Regions from separate parts of the Allobosea sp. TWI1241 genome, predicted to be linked through region 2. Evidence: predicted binding sites of a transcription regulator. Region 2 holds the regulator's gene; the other holds the start of a gene.

Region 1 (9,131 bases), on a different contig from region 2:
ACGTGGCTGCGGAAATGCGCTCCAAATTCGAGACGGTGATCGCCCTGTTCGGGCGCGAAGGCTACGCCCGCGCGGAACCGGCGATCCTCCAGCCGGCCGAGCCCTTCCTCGATCTCTCGGGCGAGGACATCCGCCGCCGCATTTTCCTGACGCAGGACGGCGAGGGCCGCGAATGCTGCCTGCGGCCCGAATACACCATTCCCGTGGCGCTGGCGCACATCGCCGAGCGCGCCGGCGAGCCTGCCTCCTACGCCTATGCCGGCCCGGTCTTCCGCATGCGGGTGGGCGAGCCCAATGAGTTCGCGCAGGCCGGCATCGAATCCTTCGGCCGCAGCGACGCGACCGCCGCCGACGCCGAGATCATGGCGCTGACGGTGGAGGCCGCCGCGGCGCTCGGCCTGACGGGCCCGCGCCTGCTGATGGGCGATGTCGCGCTGCTGTCGGGCCTGCTCGACCGGCTCGCCGTGCCGGCCGCCGCCCGCCGGCGCCTGCTGCGCGCCGTGGTGCAGGGCAAGACCGCGAGCGAGGCCGTCGCGGCGCTGAGCGAGACCACCGGCGAGGTCGACCACGCCCATGCCGGGCTGCTCAAGGCGCTGGAAGGACAGGATCCGACCGCCGCGCGCGCCTTCGTCGAGGACGTTCTGTCGATCGCCGGCATCTCCTCGGTCGGCGGCCGCTCGGCCGGCGACATCGCCGAGCGCTTCCTGGCGCGGGCGGCCGAACGCGACAATCCGGTCAATGACGAGGTCCGCGCCGTGCTCGGCAAGGCGCTCGCCATCGGCGGTGACCCGGACGCGGCCTCGGCCGCCTGGCGCTCGCTGTCGGACGAGGCCGGGCTCGACCTCGGCGCGACGCTCGACGCCTTCGACGAGCGCACCGGCTTCCTGGCGGCGCGCGGCGTCGATGTCGGCGCCATCGCCTTCTCCGCCGCCTTCGCCCGCAATCTCGACTACTACACCGGCTTCATCTTCGAACTGCATGACCCGGCCCGGCCGGACCTCAAGCCGATCGCCGGCGGCGGCCGCTATGACGGCGTGCTGCAGCGGCTGGGCGCACCCGGCCCGGTGGCCGCGGTGGGCGCCTCGCTCTGGCTCGACCGGCTGGCGGGAGCGTCGGCATGAGCACGACGACCACGGATAGCGCGATGAACGACATGCCCCTCGTCCTGGCCGTCCCCTCCAAGGGCCGGCTGCAGGAGAACGCCACCGCCTTCTTCGGCCGCGCCGGGCTCTCCTTCGTGCAGGCGCGCGGCTCGCGCGACTACCGCGCCCAGATCGCCGGCCTCGACGGGGCCGAGGTCGCCTTCCTCTCTGCCTCCGAGATCGTGGCGCAGCTCGCCTCCGGCGCCGCACATCTCGGCATCACCGGCGAGGACCTGGTGCGCGAGCAGGTGCAGGACGCCGACGCCGCCGTCGAGCTGCTGACCCCGCTCGGCTTCGGCCACGCCAATGTCGTGGTCGCGGTGCCGCAGGCCTGGATCGACGTGCGCTGCATGGCCGATCTCGACGACGTCGCCGCCACCATGCGCGCCCGCACCGGCAACAAGCTGCGCGTCGCCACCAAATACGTGAACCTGACCCGGCGCTTCTTCGCCAGCCACGGGCTCAGCGACTACCGCATCGTCGAGAGCCTTGGCGCGACCGAAGGCGCGCCGGCCGCCGGCACCGCCGAGATCGTGGTCGACATCACCACCACCGGCGCGACGCTGACCGCCAATGCGCTCAAGGTGCTCGACGACGGCGTGATGCTGGCCTCGGAAGCCAATCTCGTCGCCTCGGTGCGCGCGCCCTGGGGCGAGCGCGCCCGCAAGGCCGCCGCCGCCATCCTCGGCCGCGTCGCCGCCGAGGAGGAGGCCCGCTCGCTGCGCGAGGTCCGCGCCCTGCTGCGCGATCTCCCGGCCGGCACGCTCGAAAGCCTGGCCGCGGCGCATGGCGCCCGCCTGCCCTTCGGCGCAAGCGCCAGCGACGGCGTGGTGACGCTGCACTGCCCGCGCAAGGGCGTGTTTGCCCTGGTCGAGGCGCTGACGGCCGCCGGTGCCGACGACGTGACGGTGCGCGCGCTGGACTATGTCTTCCGCCGCAGCAACCCGCTGATCGAAAAGCTGCTCGCACGTCTCTGAGCGCCGGATTCCCGACACGAAATCGCGCTAGGAGCAGGGACGAAGCCAAGCGTCGCCCCTGCCCGCAGCGATTTCGTGCCTGGTGAAGCCAAGCGGACCATGGTCGCGTCATGCGATCGAGGCTTGCGCTTTCCCCCGCGATCGGTGCAGTGGAGGGATTACGCTTTCCTATGCGTCTGCCGCTCTGTCGAATCCGGGGTCTGGATCAGTTGAACACGCAGTTGCGCCTCGGCCTCGCGGCCGCCATCGCCCTCTCCCTGGCTCCCGCCGTTTCCAGCGGCGCCTTCGCGCAGGGCCGTCCGCCGACCTCCGCGCAGCCGGAGAAGAACTTCCCCTTCGACGCGTCCTGGACCCTGCTCCAGGCCGGTGGCAAGCAGGCCTCCGGCTATCGCATCACGCTGAAGGTGGATTCCAACCTGCGCGGCACCGGCTTCTCGGGCTGCAACAACTTCTCGGCCGCCGCCTACCCGCTGCGCCAGCAGGGCTTCGCGGTCGGGCCGATCGCGGTGACCAAGAAGGCCTGCGACAGCGGCGCGATGGGGTTCGAGCGCAGCTTCCTGCTGGCGCTGCGCTCCGCCAAGCAGTGGGACCTCGTCCAGGGCCGCCTCGTCCTCAAGACCGGCCAGGGCGACCTCACCTTCGAGCGCGGCATCTGAGGCCCGCTCGGGACGCCTCGCCGCCTCCCGCCCCATAGGACGACCATAAAAAAGACCGGCACGCCCAGCGCGCCGGTCTTTTTTCGTCGCGGCGCTTGTTTCGCCGTGGCGGCGCGCCTCAGCCCCAGGAAGCGAGGTCGCGCGGCTTGGGGCTGAAGGTGCCGTCGGGATTGCGCTCCATCGCCACCAGCGCATCGTGCATCTCGCGCAGCGTCGAGCGGTGGCCGATCGAGACGATGCTGGTCTGCGGCAATTCGCGCCGGATCATCGCGTAGATCTCGCCCTCCAGCTTCTCGTCGAGCGAGGCCGTGGCCTCGTCGAGGAAGAGCCAGTCCGGCTTCGCCAGCAGCGCGCGCGCCACCGCGAGGCGCTGCTGCTCGCCGCCGGAGAGGCGCTGGCCCCAGAGATCGACCTCGTCCAGCCGCTCGGTGAGATGGCCGAGGCTGACCTTCGCCATCACGTCGCGGATGGTCTCGTCGCCGAAGGCATCCGGATCGGCCGGATAGGCCAGCGCGGCGCGCAGCGTGCCCTGCGGCAGATAGGGCCGCTGCGGCAGCACCAGCATGCGCGTGCCGGCCGGGGCCGAGACCTTGCCCTGGCCGAAGGGCCAAATGCCCGCCAGCGCGCGGAACAGCGTAGACTTGCCGGACCCCGAGGGGCCGACGACCAGCGTCGAGCGGCCCTTGGCCAGCGCGAGGTCGTCGACCTGTACGATCGGCTGGCCGCTGGGCAGGCTCAGCGTCATGTCGTGGATGCGGGTGTCGCCGCCTTCCGAGACGCCATGGGCGATCGCGGCGCCGTCCTGGTCGGGATGCTCGGCTTCCGCCTGCGCCACCGCCGCCTCGAAGGAGGTCAGGCGGTTGATGGAGGCGAGGTAGGAGGCGATCGTCGCATAGCTGTTGATGATGAAGGAGAGCGCCGTCTGCACCCGGTCGAAGGCGCCGGCGACCTGCATCATGATGCCGAGCGTGATCGTGCCGGCGAAGTAGTACGGCGCCAGGATCATGTAGGGCAGCACGACGCTGAGCTGGTTGTAGGACAGGGTGAAGCTGGTCAGCTTCAGCCGGCGCCAGACCAGCCGGTAGAAGTTCTCGACGATGTCGCCGAAACGGCGGGAGAGATGCCGCCCCTCGACCGGCTCGCCGCGCATCAGCGCGATCTGCTCGGAATATTCGCGCAGGCGGGCGAGCGAGAAGCGGAAATTCGCCTCGCGGCGCTCCTGCTCGAACTCGAGCCCGATCAGCGGCCGGCCGATCAGATGGGTGATCCAGGTCGCCGCCACGGCATAGATGAAGGCGACCCAGAAGATGTAGCCCGGCACGGCGATCGCGGTGCCGGGAATGGTGAAGGCGACCTGGATGTTCCAGAGGATGATCGAGAAGGAGACAAGCGTCGAGACCTGGGTCAGCAGCGGCAGGGCGAAGCTGTAGGTCTGGTTGACGAAGGAGCGGGTGTCCTCGGCGATACGCTGGTCGGGGTTGTCGACCGTGCCGGCCAGCGCCAGCCGGTAATGCGTGCCGCGCCCGAGCCAGCGGGCATTGTAGGCTTCCGCCATCCAGCGCCGCCAGCGGATGAGCAGGGTCAGCTGCGCGAACATCTCGATCAGGTTCGAGACCACCCAGACGAAGGCCCAGACGCAGAAGACGTAGAAGAGCTGGTACCAGAACGCCGCAGCATCCTTGTTCTGCAACGCATCGTACATGTCGCGGTTGAAGAAGGAGAGGCGCAGCGTGATGCCGACCTGCAGCTGGTTCAGCACGATCAGGAAGACGAAGAGCGAGACCGCCAGCCGGCCGAGCCGGATCTTGAAGGGGCCGATCGGCCAGAGATTGGCGGTGGTGATCTCCTCGGATTCGAAATAGGGCGAGGCGATCCGGGCGATGCGGGCGATCACCGGCACGAAGGAGATCGCGTAGATCAGGATGCCGAAGACGCCGACCGTGGTCGGCAGGCTGGTCGGCACCGCCGGCAGCTGCAAAGCCGCCGTCCACCAGCCGAGCTGCGAGAGCAGCGCGCTGCCGCCGAAGACTACGTATTCGATGGCGAAGACCGCCGAGAAGATCTTCAGGAAGAAGGCCAGCGTCGGCGCGCGGAAGGTAACGACGGCGAGCAGGGCGCCGATCACGCCCATGCCGATCGTCCCGGCATCGCCGCTGCGCACGCCCACCGCGAGCGCGATCACGGCCATCAGGGCGACGGCGAAACTCAACAGGCGCATGGCGTAATCCCGGTTCGGCTGGGCGCGCGGCGGACGCCGCGATTCGCGGAGGATGATGCAGGCCAGCACCGCACACAAGGACGCCCTGCATAAGGCTTCGCGGCGCCGCTCAGCGATTTGTGAAGCGCCCGGTGCCGGCGCGCCGGACGCAGCGGCAGCCCCAACGGAAAAGGCCCGGCTTGCGCCGGGCCTTCCTGGTCTTGCCGGATGGCTTGGATCAGAAGTCCATGCCGCCCATGCCGCCGCCGCCCATCGGGGGCATCGGGGCTTCCTTCTTCGGAAGCTCGGCGATCATCGCCTCGGTGGTGATCAGCAGGCCGGCGACCGAAGCCGCGTCCTGGATCGCCGTGCGCACGACCTTGGTCGGGTCGATGATGCCGGCCTTGACCATGTCGCCGAACTCGCCGGTCTGGGCGTTGTAGCCGTAGGCGTAGTCGGTGGCCTCGAGCAGCTTGCCGACCACGACCGCGCCGTCATCGCCGGCGTTGTCGACGATCTGCTTCGCCGGGGAGGTGATGGCCTTGCGGACGATCTCGACGCCGGTCTTCTGGTCGTCGTTCTGGGTCGTGAGCGACTTCAGGGCGCCGAGCGAGCGCAGCAGGGCGACGCCGCCGCCCGGCAGGATGCCCTCTTCCACCGCAGCGCGGGTGGCGTTCAGGGCGTCGTCGACGCGGTCCTTCTTCTCCTTGACCTCGATCTCGGTCGCGCCGCCGACGCGGATGACCGCGACGCCGCCGGCGAGCTTGGCCAGACGCTCCTGCAGCTTCTCGCGGTCATAGTCCGAGGTGGTCTCCTCGATCTGCGCCTTGATCTGCGAAACGCGGGCCTCGATCTGGTCCTTGGCGCCGGCGCCGTCGATGATCGTGGTGTTCTCCTTCTCGATGCGCACCTTCTTGGCGCGGCCGAGCATGTCGAGCGTCACGGTCTCGAGCTTGATGCCGAGGTCTTCCGAGATCATCTGGCCGGCGGTCAGGATCGAGATGTCCTCGAGCATGGCCTTGCGGCGATCACCGAAGCCCGGAGCCTTGACGGCGGCGATCTTCAGGCCACCACGCAGCTTGTTGACGACGAGCGTGGCCAGGGCCTCGCCCTCGACGTCCTCGGCGATGATGAGCAGCGGCTTGCCGGTCTGCACGACGGCCTCGAGGATCGGCAGCATCGCCTGGAGCGACGACAGCTTCTTCTCGAAGACGAGGATGTAGGGATCCTCGAGCTCGGCGACCATCTTCTCGGCGTTGGTGATGAAGTACGGCGAGAGGTAGCCGCGGTCGAACTGCATGCCCTCGACGACGTCCAGCTCGGTCTCGGCCGTCTTGGCCTCCTCGACCGTGATGACGCCCTCGTTGCCGACCTTCTGCATCGCGGTCGAGATCATCTCGCCGACCGACTTGTCGCCGTTCGCGGAGATCGTGCCGACCTGGGCGACCTCGGCGTTGGAGGTGACCTTCTTCGAGTTCTTCTGCAGATCCGCGACGATCGCCTCGACAGCGAGGTCGATGCCGCGCTTCAGGTCCATCGGGTTCATGCCGGCGGCGACGGCCTTCGAGCCCTCGCGGACGATGGCGGCGGCCAGCACGGTCGCGGTGGTGGTGCCGTCACCGGCGGCGTCGTTCTGCTTCGAGGCCACTTCGCGCACCATCTGGGCGCCCATGTTCTCGAACTTGTCGGCGAGCTCGATCTCCTTGGCGACGGTGACGCCGTCCTTGGTGATGCGGGGAGCGCCGAACGACTTCTCGATCACGACGTTGCGGCCCTTCGGACCCAGCGTGACCTTCACGGCGTTGGCGAGGATCTCCACGCCGCGCAGCATCTTGTCGCGGGCGTCGGTGGAGAAGCGAACTTCTTTGGCAGCCATGAGACTACTCCTGATTGAACGTTACGGAAGGGCGGTCTGCGGGCTGATCAGCCGACGATGCCCATGATGTCGGATTCCTTCATGATCAGGAGATCCTGGCCGTCGATCTTGACCTCGGTGCCGCTCCACTTGCCGAACAGGACGCGATCGCCCTGCTTGACGTCGAGGGCGACGAGCTTGCCGGCCTCATCACGGGCGCCCGGACCGACCGCGACCACCTCGCCCTCCTGGGGCTTTTCCTTGGCGGTATCGGGGATGATGATGCCGCCCTTGGTCTTCTCTTCGCTATCAAGGCGACGGACCACAACGCGGTCATGCAGCGGACGGAACTTCATGGTTCTGTCTTCCTCTCGCTCGTAAATTCTTGACGGTGCCTCACCGGGAGGCGTCCCGCTGGATGTCTGTTAGCAGTCTCGATCATCGAGTGCCAAGCGACGTCGGGGAGATAGGTCGCCCCCGTGGGGGAGTCAAGGAGCGCCGCGCGCAAAGGTTAGCGGCGCGGGGATAGGCGCCTTGTCCTGCTGCGGTAGCCGCACAAACCGGCTATCCTGTGGCGATGACCACCCCCATCCCCGATCCCCGCCTCGACGATATCGGCCGGTCCTGCGTCGTGCTGCATGTGCGCATGACGGCGCGCGCCGTCACCCGCGCCTATGACGAGGCGATGCGGCCGAGCGGGCTGAAGATCACCCAGTTCGTGCTGCTCTCGGCACTCTCGACCGGGCAGTGGCGTTCGGTGACCGAACTCGCGGAACGCTTCGCGCTGGAACGGACCTCGCTCACGCGCAACCTCCAGCTGCTCGCCGCCGAGGCGCTGATCGAGCGCTGCGAGTGCAAGGGGCGCGCACAGACCTATCTCGTCACCGAGAAGGGCCGCGCCGCGATCGAGAACGCCATCCCCTATTGGCGCCTGGCGCAGGAGCGGATCGAGACCGCGCTAGGCAGCGAGCGCTGGAGCGAGACGCGCGACGGGCTGCGCGCCATCCGCCGCGCCATCCGCGACGTCGCGCCCTTGCCCGCGCCCGACGCAGCCGGCTGAGCCTCCGCCTTGACGCTGCGCGTCGGCACCTCATAACGTGCAGATACACGATGAGGGAGTTTCCGCGATGCAGCCTGCCTATGGCGTCGTCAGCCGCGATGTCCTGCTCGCCGAGGACGGGCTGAGCTTCCTGCGCGCCATGCTGGAAGGGCGCCACCCCGGTCCGCCCATCGCCGAGACGCTCGACTTCACCCTGAGCGAGGTCGCGCAAGGGGCCGTGGTCTTCACCGGCCAGCCCGGCGCACGCTTCCTCAACCCGCTCGGCACGGTGCATGGCGGCTGGACCGCGACGCTGCTCGATTCCGCCATGGCCTGCGCCGTCCATGCGACGCTCGCGGCCGGCGAGGGCTACACCACGCTCGAGATGAAGCTGAACTATGTGCGCCCGGTGCTGCCCGATGGCGGGCCGGTGCGCTGCGAGGGCCGCGTCATCCATCGCGGCGGCTCGATCGCGACCAGCGAGAGCCGGCTCCTCGATGCACGGGGCAAGCTGCTGGCGCACGGGACCGAGACCTGCATGATCTTCGGCGCGAAGCCAGCGGGCTGAGGGCGGATGCGGCCCTTGCCGCTCAATGCACGGGAGGCAACCCGAGCGAGGCCCATAGCTCCCGGGGGATCGCGTCGCCGGCGCTGAACCGGAAGCCGGCGACCTTTGTCCCATCCGGCGTCACCTCGCAGCGATAGCGCAGGCTGTACCAGCGCCGTCGGCTGCGGAAGGCGGCGCCGTTCGCCTCCAGCCCGGCGCGCGACAGATGCACATCCTCCAATGCGAAGGCGACGACGCGGTCGGGCTCGAAGGCGCCATTCCAGCCCCGGATCTGGCTCATCGCCTCGAGGTTGCAGATCTGCTCGACACGCTCGGCGTGATCGAGCCGCTTCAGGCTCTCCCGCGCCTCGCGGCTGCGCGGATGGGCCAGCACATCCGCCGACATGAGCTGCCGCGCCTCGACCATCGTGTCGAATGGTTGCGCGGGGGCCGGCGCGGCGGCTTCCGGGGCCGGAGCCGGCATCTCCGGCGGCGCGGGGGAAGGCACGACGGCGGCCGGAGCCATCGGGGCCGGGCGCGCCGCGGAGAGAGGCAGTTGCGCGGGGCTGAGGAGTTCCAACTCGATCGCCTCCTCCGGCATCGGCTCGAAGCGTGAAGGACGTGCCGCCAGCATGAGGGCGCCGAGCAGGGCGGCGTGAAGGAAGAGGGCGAGACCGATGGCGCACGCGTCGAGGCCGTTCCGCGGGGAAGGGGCGCG
Region 2 (9,131 bases):
CCTGGCCGATCTCCGCGGCGGACTTCGCCGCCAGATCGCCGTCGAGATCCCAGATCTCGACCTGCGCGCCGCTGGCCACGAACCGCTCGACCACCGCCCGGCCGATGCCTTGCGCTCCACCGGTGACGACGGCGACGCGACCATTCAAATCGATTTGATTCATTGCAGTGACGCCCCTCCCTTCGGGCAGGGCGGAGCCTAGCGCAAACGGCGGCGCTGCGAAGCCATCATTTCACGGGGCGGGGTTGCGTCCGGCCGGGCCGGGCGCCGCCTCAGCGCGCGTTGCGGAAGGCCTTGGGGCTGAACACGGTGCGCAGCAGGATGCCGAGATCGAGCCAGAACGACCAGTTGTCGATGTACCAGTGGTCGAAGGCGACGCGGCGTTCCATCTTGTCGTCGGTATCGGTCTCGCCGCGCAGCCCGTTGACCTGCGCCCAGCCGGTGATGCCGGGGCGGACATTGTGGCGCCGGGCATAGAGCGCGATCTTCAGCTGGTACTCGCGGTCATGGGCGAGCGCATGCGGCCGCGGGCCGACCAGCGACATCTGGCCGGCGATGACGTTGAGCAGCTGAGGCAGCTCGTCGAGATTGTAGCGCCGCAGCACCGCGCCGACGCGGGTGATGCGCGGATCGTTGCGCTTGGCCTGGCTGACCACCTCGCCGTCGTCGGTGGTGGTCATGGTGCGGAACTTCACGATGCGGAAGGGCTGCTGGTTGAAGCCGTAGCGGCGCTGCAGGAACAGTACCGGCCCGCGCGTCTCCAGCCGCACGGCGAGCGCGACCACCAGCAGCAGCGGCAGGCTGGCGACGAGGATGGCGCTGGCGGCGAGCACGTCGAAGACGCGCTTGGCCATGATCTCGGCCAAGGAGAGCGCCGGGCGAGTCAGGCGCAGCGAGGCGAGCGTGCCGACGCGCACGATGCGCGGGCTCTCGAACCGGTCCATCACCCGCTCCGGCGTCAGATGGATCGCGACCGGCAGGTTCATGAAGGCGTCGACGCAGGCGTCGATCGTCTCCTGGTCCGACCAGGGCAGCGCGATGAAGACGGCGTCGGGCTTGAGGGCGCGGGCGCGCGCCGCGGCGCTGGCGAGGTCGGCGGCGAGGGCGGTGGCCGGATCGTTGATGCGGCGGGCGTCGTTGCTGCGCAGGAAGGCGACGTCGGCGATGGCGAAGCCGACATTCCAGGGCTGGTGTCGCGCCACGAAGGACATCACCTCCTCCTCGCGCCCGATCAGGAAGACGCGCTCGGCGGTGATGCGGCCGGTCTTGCTGGCGAGAGAGACCGCCCGGACGATGCCCGAGCGCGCGAAGGCGACCAGCGGGATGCCGGCGAGGTAGGTCACGATCACCACGGCGCGCGAATAATGGTCGACGACCTTTGCCAGGAAGACGAAGGCGATGAAGGCGACCATCGTGACGTTCCAGACCGCGAAGGCCTGGCGCATCTGCCCCTTCACCGCAAGATAGTTGGCGAGCTGGTAGCGGCCCCGCAGCGCGTTGATGAACACGAAGATCGCCGCGATCATCGAGGCGAGCTCGAGCGTCACCCGGTAGGCGCCCGGATGGCCATAGGCCACGAGGTGATAGGCCACCGAGGACAGGCCGACCACGACCAGCACCAGCATCAGGTCCACGAGCGCGGTGGCGGGGCCGATCCAGTGCCGCCAGGCATTGGCGCGATCGTCGGACCGCAGGCTCCCGCGATAATGCAGGTCGTCGAGGGTGGTCATGACAGGATCCGTTCCGGCCCGACCGACCCGAAGCGGCACAATCGCCTGCCCGGTCGGCTCGCCTGCGTGCCGCAGCGCAAAGCCGGTGCCGGAGCGGCACCACGGCGTTCTGACCGGAAGCGGCACGCAAACCGGCGCGACCAGCGCCAGGCGACAGCGAAGGCCGCCAGGCCCGTCCCGAAACGGGACAGCCGCCGCAACGCTCTGGAAACCACGTGGACATCATGTACATACCCGCCCTTGACCCCGCGCGCCCCGCGTCCCACATGCGCGGCAACGGGCGATCTGCGCGCCGACGCGCAGCCCCGCGGGCCCCCAAGATGAACGCGCTTTCCGTGACCCACCCGACGCTCGGCCGCTCGCGCGGACCGCACCCGTCCGAACCGCCGCGCGACATCGCCGGCGTCCAGGTCGCGGCCCTGTCGCGCGCCGATGCGGTGCAGAGCCTGACCGAGGCGATGGACGAAGGCCGCTTCCTGCGCCTCGCCTTCTCGAACGCCAATCTGGTCAACCACGCCGCGCGCGACGCGACGCTGCGGGCGCAGCTCGCCGGCTTCCTGATCCTGCCCGACGGCGTCGGCATGGACATCGCCTCGCGCCTGCTGCACGGCAGGGGCTTCCCGGCCAATCTCAACGGCACCGATTTCATCCCGGCGCTGCTGGCGGCCCAGCCGCGCGGGCGCCGCGTCGCCCTGCTCGGTGGACGGCCCGGCGTCGCCGAGCGCGCGGCCGAGGTGCTGCGCCAGGCCCATCCGGCACACGACTTCACCGTGCTCGGCCCGGGCTATTTCTCGCAGGCCGAGGAAACCGCGCTGCTGCGCCGGCTGGAGGATGCCCGGCCGGACCTGCTGCTGGTCGCCTTCGGCAATCCGCGCCAGGAGCGCTGGATTGCGCGGCATCTTAGCGCCGCCCATTGCAGCATCGCCGCCGGTGTCGGCGCCTTGTTCGACTTCATAGCCGGCGACATTCCGCGCGCGCCGGAGACGATGCGCCGCCTGCGGCTGGAATGGCTGTTCCGGCTGGCGCGCGAGCCGCGCCGGCTCTGGCGGCGCTATGTCGTCGGCAATCCGCTCTTCCTGGCGCGTGTCCTGATCCACAAGCTGCGCACCGGCCGAAGCCGGCGATGAGCCGCAGCTACGCCATCGCGACGCCGAGCCATGCCGGGGACTTCGCGCGCTGCCGCCTGCTCTGCGCCAGCATCGACCGCTATCTCTCCGGCCACAGCACGCATTACCTCCTGGTCGAGGATGCCGACCTTCCGCTGTTCAAGCCGCTGGCCGGCCCGCGCCGCACCGTGCTACCGGAATCGGCGCTGCTTCCCGCCTGGCTGAAGGCGCGGCCCGATCCGCTCAGCCTCGGCCGGCGCCGGGTCTGGACCGGTCTCGGCGCGCTGCGCCGCGGCGTGCCGCCGCTGCGCGGCTGGCACGCGCAGCAATTGCGCAAGCTCGCCTTGCCGCTCGCCATGCCGGAAGACGTGGTGATCTTCGCCGATTCCGACATGATGTTCCTGCGGCCCTTCGACCTCGCCAGCCTGTCGCAGGGCGAAGCGGTCAGGCTCTACGTCAAGCCGGGCCACATCCGGGCCGAGATGACCGAGCACGCCGCCTGGTGCCGCAACGCCGCCAGCCTGCTCGGCCTGCCTGCGCCGGCGATGCCGAGCGACGACTACATCAACAATCTGGTGAGCTGGCGCCGCGAGCATGTCGTGGCGATGCTCGCGCTGATCGCCGAGCGCGCCGGGCGCGACTGGGTCTCGGCGATCGGGCGCATGCGCCGGTTCTCGGAGTACCTGATCTACGGTTACTATGTCGACCAGGTGCTGGGGCGCGAGCGCGCCGGGCATTTCGGCGAGGCGCTGGAGCTGTGCAAGGTCTACTGGGGCGATGAGCGCGAGCCGCTCGCCGGATTGTCTAGCTTCGAGCAGGTTCTGGAGCCCGGCCAGGTCGCGGTCGGGGTGCAGTCCTTCATCGGCGAGCCGGTCGCGCATCTGCAGGCGCTGTTCGAGGCCCAGCCCGACGCAGCCTCCGCATCGCGCCGCGCCCCTTGATCGCGCCGCCGCCGCGTGGACAATAAGGCGATGTCCTGCAAGCGCACGGTCCCCGCATGAGCCTGCACCGGCCCCCGGAGCCGCCCGGCGGTCTGGTCGCGGTCGACCAGCGCTCGCGCGAGATCTTCCGGCAGATCGTCGACGGCTATCTGACTACCGGCGAACCGGTCGGCTCGCGCAACATCGCACGCCTGCTGCCGATGTCGCTCTCGCCCGCGACCGTGCGCAACGTCATGACCGACCTCGAGATGGCCGGGCTGATCTACGCGCCGCACACCTCGGCCGGCCGGCTGCCGACCGAGCGGGGCCTGCGCTTCTTCGTCGACGCGATGATGGAGGTCGGCGACCTCACGGGCGACGAGCGCGCGCGCATCGAGGCACAGATCCGCGCCGCCGCGAGCCAGCGCACGCTCGACGCCACGCTGGCGGAAGCCTCCGTGCTGCTCTCGGGCCTATCGCGCGGGGCCGGCGTCGTCGTCACCACCAAGGCGAACGCCCGCCTGCGCCATATCGAATTCGTGCGGCTCGACGCCCATCGCGCCCTCGTCGTGCTGGTCGCCGACGACGGCACGGTCGAGAACCGCATCCTCGCCCTGCCGCCCGGCCTGCCGGCTTCGGCGCTGGTCGAGGCCGGCAACTTCCTCAACGCCCGCATCGCCGGCAAGACGCTGGCCGAGCTGCATCGCGAGATCGAGGAGAGCCGCGCCGAGATGGAGCGCGAGCTCGACGGGCTGACGGCGCGACTGGTCGAGAGCGGGGTCGCGACCTCGTCGGGCCTGTCGGGCGACCGCCAGCTGATCGTGCGCGGCCAGGCCAACCTGCTCGACGACCTCAGGGCGCAGGAGGATCTCGAGCGGATCAGGCTGCTCTTCTCCGATCTCGAGGCCCAGACCGAGATGATCGACCTGCTCTCGCGGGCCGAGGCCGGCGACGGGGTGCGCATCTTCATCGGCTCGGAGAACAAGCTGTTCTCGATGTCGGGCTCCTCGATCGTCGCAGCCCCCTTCCGCGACGGCGAGCAGCGCATCGTCGGCGTGGTCGGGATCATCGGCCCGACGCGGCTGAACTATGCCCGCATCGTGCCGATGGTCGACTACACCGCCCGCGTGGTCGGGCGCCTCCTGGACGAGGGGCGATGAGGCCGGCCGCCGCCTGGCTGGCGCTCGCCCTGACGCTGACGACGGGGATGCAGGCCATGGCGGGCGACGATCTCCACGCACTGGTCGCCGCGGGCGACCTTCCCGGTATCGAGCGCGCCATCGGCAGCGGCGCCGCGCTGGATACGCGCGACGGCCAGGGGCGCACGCCCCTGCTGCTGGCGGTGGCTGAAAACCGCAGCGCCATCGCCAAGGCGCTGCTCGCCGCCGGCGCCGACCTCAACGCCCAGGCCGTCAACAGCGACACGCCCTGGCTCCTGGCCGGGGCGAGCGGGCGCAGCGAGATCATCGCCGCCATGCTGCCGCTGAAGCCCGATCTCACCCTGCGCAACCGCTATGGCGGCAATGCGCTGATCCCGGCCTGCGAGCGCGCCCATGTCGAGACGGTGCGCCTGCTGCTGACCAGCGGCATCGACGTGAACCACGTCAACGATCTCGGCTGGACCTGCCTGCTGGAGATCGTGATCCTCGGCAATGGCGGCCCGCGCCATCAGAGCGTCGCGAAGCTGGTGCTCGCCGCCGGTGCCGATCCCAATCTCGCCGATCGCGACGGCGTCACCCCGCTGGCCCATGCCCGCCAGCGCGGGCAGGACGCGGTCGCGGCGCTGATCGCGGCGGCCGGCGGCCGCTGACCACGCCTCAGGGCAACAGGTCGATGCGGCCGGGCGTGACCAGCAGGCGTTGCGCCTGCGCCGGCAGATCGCCGAACAGCGCCGGGTCCGCCCCCGTCATCCAGACCTGGCAGCCGAGATCGACCAGCCCGGCATAGAGCGCGCCGCGGCGGCGCGGATCGAGATGCGCTGCGATCTCGTCGAGCAGGACCAGAGGCGGCAGGTCGCTCATCGCCGCCACCAGCCGGGCATGGGCCAGCACCAGCCCGATCAGCAGCGCCTTCTGCTCGCCGGTCGAGCCCTGGCCGGCGGGGATGTCCTTAGCAGCGTGGCGCACGGCGAGATCGGAGGCCTGCGGGCCGGCAAGCGTGCGCCCGGCCGCCTTGTCGCGCGGGCGCATGGCAGCGAGGCGCTCGCGATAGGCGTCCTCGGCGTCGAGCGCCGGCAGGGTGGCGACGAGGTCGTCGATCTCGCCCTCCAGCCGGAGATCGGCATGCGGGAAGGGCGAGGCCTTCTCGCGCGTCGCGGCGATGATGGCCGAGAGCCGCGCCACCGTCTCGGCCCGCGCCGCGGCCACCGCCACGCCGAGCTCGGCGATCTCGCGCTCGATCGCGTCGAGCCAACGCCGCTCGCCGGGGCTTTCCTCGAGCAGGCGGTTGCGCGTGCGCAGCACCTTTTCCAGCGCGTTCGAGCGGCTGCCATGGCCGGGATCGACAGCGAGCACCAGCCGGTCGAGGAAGCGGCGGCGATCGCCGGCCGGGCCGCGGAACAGCGCGTCGAGATCAGGCGTCAGCCAGACCAGCCGGACATGGTCGCTGAAGGCGAGCGCCGAGCCCACCGGGGCGCCGTCGATGCGCGCCAGCCTGGCCCGCCTGCCCTCGGCGTCCGGCGCCTCCAGCCCGATGCCGAGGCGCGCGCCCTCCTCGGCGAGGCCGATCGAGACGGCAAAGCCGCCCTCGCCCGGCCGGCGCGCCATCTCGGCGAGATCGGCGCGGCGCAGGCCGCGGCCGGGCGCGAACAGCGAGAGCGCCTCGAGGATGTTGGTCTTGCCGGCGCCGTTCTCGCCGCAGAGCGCGACGAGCCGCCCCTCGATCGCGAGATCGAGGGCGGCATAGGAGCGGAAGTTCTGGAGGGTGAGCTGCGCGACCGCGGTCAAGAGCGCCGGCGCTCAGACCCGCATCGGCATCAGCACGTAGAGCGCGGCGGCGCCCTCGCGGTCCTGGATCACCGTGGGCGAGCCGGGATCGGCGAGCTTCAGCAGGGCGGTGTCGCCGTCGAGCTGGGCGGCGATGTCCATCAGATAGCGGGCGTTGAAGCCGATATCGAGCGGGCTCGCCTCGTACTCGACCTCGATCTCCTCGGTCGCCGAGCCGGAATCCGGATTGGTGACCGACAGCGTCATGCGCCCATCCGCCATGGAGAGCTTCACGGCGCGGCCGCGTTCCGAGGAAATGGTCGAGACGCGGTCGACGGACGCTGCGAAATCGCCCTTGTCGACGGTGAGCAGCTTGTCGTTCCCGGCCGGGATGACGCGCTGATAGTCGGGGAAGGTGCCATCGATCAGCTTCGAGGTCAGCACCACCGCGGCGGCGGCGACGCGGATCTTGGTGGCGGAGAGCTCGACGCGGACCTCGCTGTCGCCATCCTCCAGCAGCTTCTGGATCTCGGCGACGGCCTTGCGCGGCACGATCACGCCCGGCATGCCGACCGAGCCCTGCGGGGCGGCGGTGTCCACGCGGGCGAGGCGGTGGCCGTCGGTGGCGACGGCGCGCAGCAGCGGCCGGCCCTCGACCTCGATCGTGTGCAGGTAGATGCCGTTGAGGTAGTAGCGCGTCTCCTCGGTGGAGATCGCGAACTGGGTCTTGTCGATCAGGCGCTTCAGCTCGCCGGCCGGCAGCACGAAGCGATGCGCCATCTCGCCGGCGGTGATGTCGGGGAAATCGCTCTCCGGCAGGGTCTGCAGGGTGAAGCGCGAGCGCCCGGAGCGCAGCACCATCTGGCCGCTCTCGCCGGTGGTCTCGAGCGAGACCTGCGAGCCGTCGGGCAGCTTGCGGACGATGTCGTAGAGGGTGTGGGCCGGCACGGTGGTGGCGCCGGGCTCGACCACCTCGGCCGTCACGGTCTCGACCACCTCGATGTCGAGATCGGTGGCCTTGAGCTTCAGCCCCTCCTCATTGGCCCGCAGCAGCAGGTTGGAGAGGATCGGGATCGTGTTGCGGCGCTCCACGACGCGATGGACATGCCCGAGCGATTTCAGGAGCGTGGAGCGTTCGACTGTAACCTTCATGGCTCTATCTGGCGTGCTGGCGCGCGCGCCATCGGCGCGCGGCGAGAAAGAGGGCCCGCGACATTGCCGGAGCCCCGTCCCGGGCGCAAGGGCGCCCGGCGGGTTCTCTCACAGGCGAAACGCCGCGCCCGGGCTCACTCCTGCAGCATGCGCTTGAGGAGGTCGACCTCCTCGTGCAGCGAACGGTCCTCGCCGATCGCCTTCTCGATCTTGCGCACGGCGTGCAGCACCGTGGTGTGGTCGCGCCCGCCGAAGCGGCGACCAATCTCCGGCAGGGAGCGCGGGGTCAGCGCCTTGGCGAGATACATCGCGATCTGGCGCGGCTTGACCACCGCCGCGGTGCGGCGCTCGGAGAGGATGTCGGCGCGGCTGACATTGTAGCGCGTCGCCACCAGCTTCTGGATCTCCTCGATCTTGACGCGGCGCGGCTCGCGGGTGCGCACCAGATCGCGGATGGCCGCCTCGGCGGTCTCCAGCGTCACGGTGGCGCCGGTCAGCGTCGCATGGGCGAGGATGCGGTTGGCGGCGCCGTCGAGGTCGCGGCCATTGGTCGCCACGGCGCGGGCCACATAGGAGATCACGTCCGGATTGACCTGGAAGCCCTGATGCGCGGTCTTCAGCGCATCGAGCCGGCCGGTCAGGATCTCGACGCGCAGCGCCTCGTCCAGCTCGCCGATCTCGACGACGAGGCCGCCGGCGAGCCGCGAGCGGATGCGCTCGTCCATGGTCTCGAGGTCGCTCGGCAGCCGGTCGGCGGCGACGACGATCTGCTTGCCGGCGTCGATCAGCGCGTTGATCGTGTGGCCGAACTCCTGCTGGATCGAGCGGCCCTGGATGAACTGGACGTCGTCGACGATCAGCAGGTCGATGCCGCGCAGCTTCTCCTTGAAGGCGAGCGCGGTCTGCGACTTCAGCGCCGCGACGAAGCCGTACATGAAGCGGTCGGCGGTGAAATAGGCGACGCGCTTGCCGTGCTGGCGCGCATCCTGGGCGATGGCCTGGATCAGATGCGTCTTGCCGAGGCCGACGCCGGCATGGAGGTAGAGCGGATTGTAGGGCGTGGCCTCCTGCGAGGCGCCGGCGATGCGCTCGGCGGCGGCGAAGGCCAGCGCGTTCGGCTTGCCGACCACGAAGCTCTGGAAGGTCATGCGGCGGTCGAGCAGGGTGCCGCAGGCATCCATGACGTCGCGCTCACCGGCGGGGGCCGGCGCGGCCGGCGCCTCAGCCTCGACCGCGGCCGGGCGGGCCGGCGCCGGGCGCGGACGCTGCAGCGAGGCCAGGTCGGGGCGCGAGGCGGCC

The links. The regulator HrcA, encoded in region 2, represses chaperone genes, less so after heat shock. The targets are predictions, from matches to a motif close to GTTAGCACTCNCNNNNNGNGAGTGCTAAC.
Region 1: a site for HrcA is predicted at 7,252-7,280, ahead of groES (co-chaperone GroES). Genes of this name have one in related genera too.

Annotation. Positions count from the first base shown of each region.
Region 1 is NZ_JBDJKW010000005.1:118,625-127,755, forward strand. It holds gene ABE438_RS08785 (ATP phosphoribosyltransferase regulatory subunit) at 1-1,121, shown strand, start outside; gene hisG (ATP phosphoribosyltransferase) at 1,145-2,119, shown strand; gene ABE438_RS08795 (META domain-containing protein) at 2,329-2,775, shown strand; gene ABE438_RS08800 (ABC transporter ATP-binding protein/permease) at 2,894-4,993, opposite strand; gene groL (chaperonin GroEL) at 5,211-6,848, opposite strand; gene groES (co-chaperone GroES) at 6,896-7,183, opposite strand; gene ABE438_RS08815 (MarR family winged helix-turn-helix transcriptional regulator) at 7,405-7,887, shown strand; gene ABE438_RS08820 (PaaI family thioesterase) at 7,955-8,434, shown strand; gene ABE438_RS08825 (DUF930 domain-containing protein) at 8,457-9,131, opposite strand, start outside.
Region 2 is NZ_JBDJKW010000012.1:48,993-58,123, reverse strand. It holds gene ABE438_RS15440 (SDR family NAD(P)-dependent oxidoreductase) at 1-163, opposite strand, end outside; gene ABE438_RS15435 (undecaprenyl-phosphate glucose phosphotransferase) at 273-1,730, opposite strand; gene ABE438_RS15430 (WecB/TagA/CpsF family glycosyltransferase) at 2,051-2,857, shown strand; gene ABE438_RS15425 (DUF6492 family protein) at 2,854-3,777, shown strand; gene hrcA (heat-inducible transcriptional repressor HrcA) at 3,834-4,916, shown strand; gene ABE438_RS15415 (ankyrin repeat domain-containing protein) at 4,913-5,566, shown strand; gene recF (DNA replication/repair protein RecF) at 5,574-6,701, opposite strand; gene dnaN (DNA polymerase III subunit beta) at 6,714-7,832, opposite strand; gene dnaA (chromosomal replication initiator protein DnaA) at 7,967-9,131, opposite strand, start outside.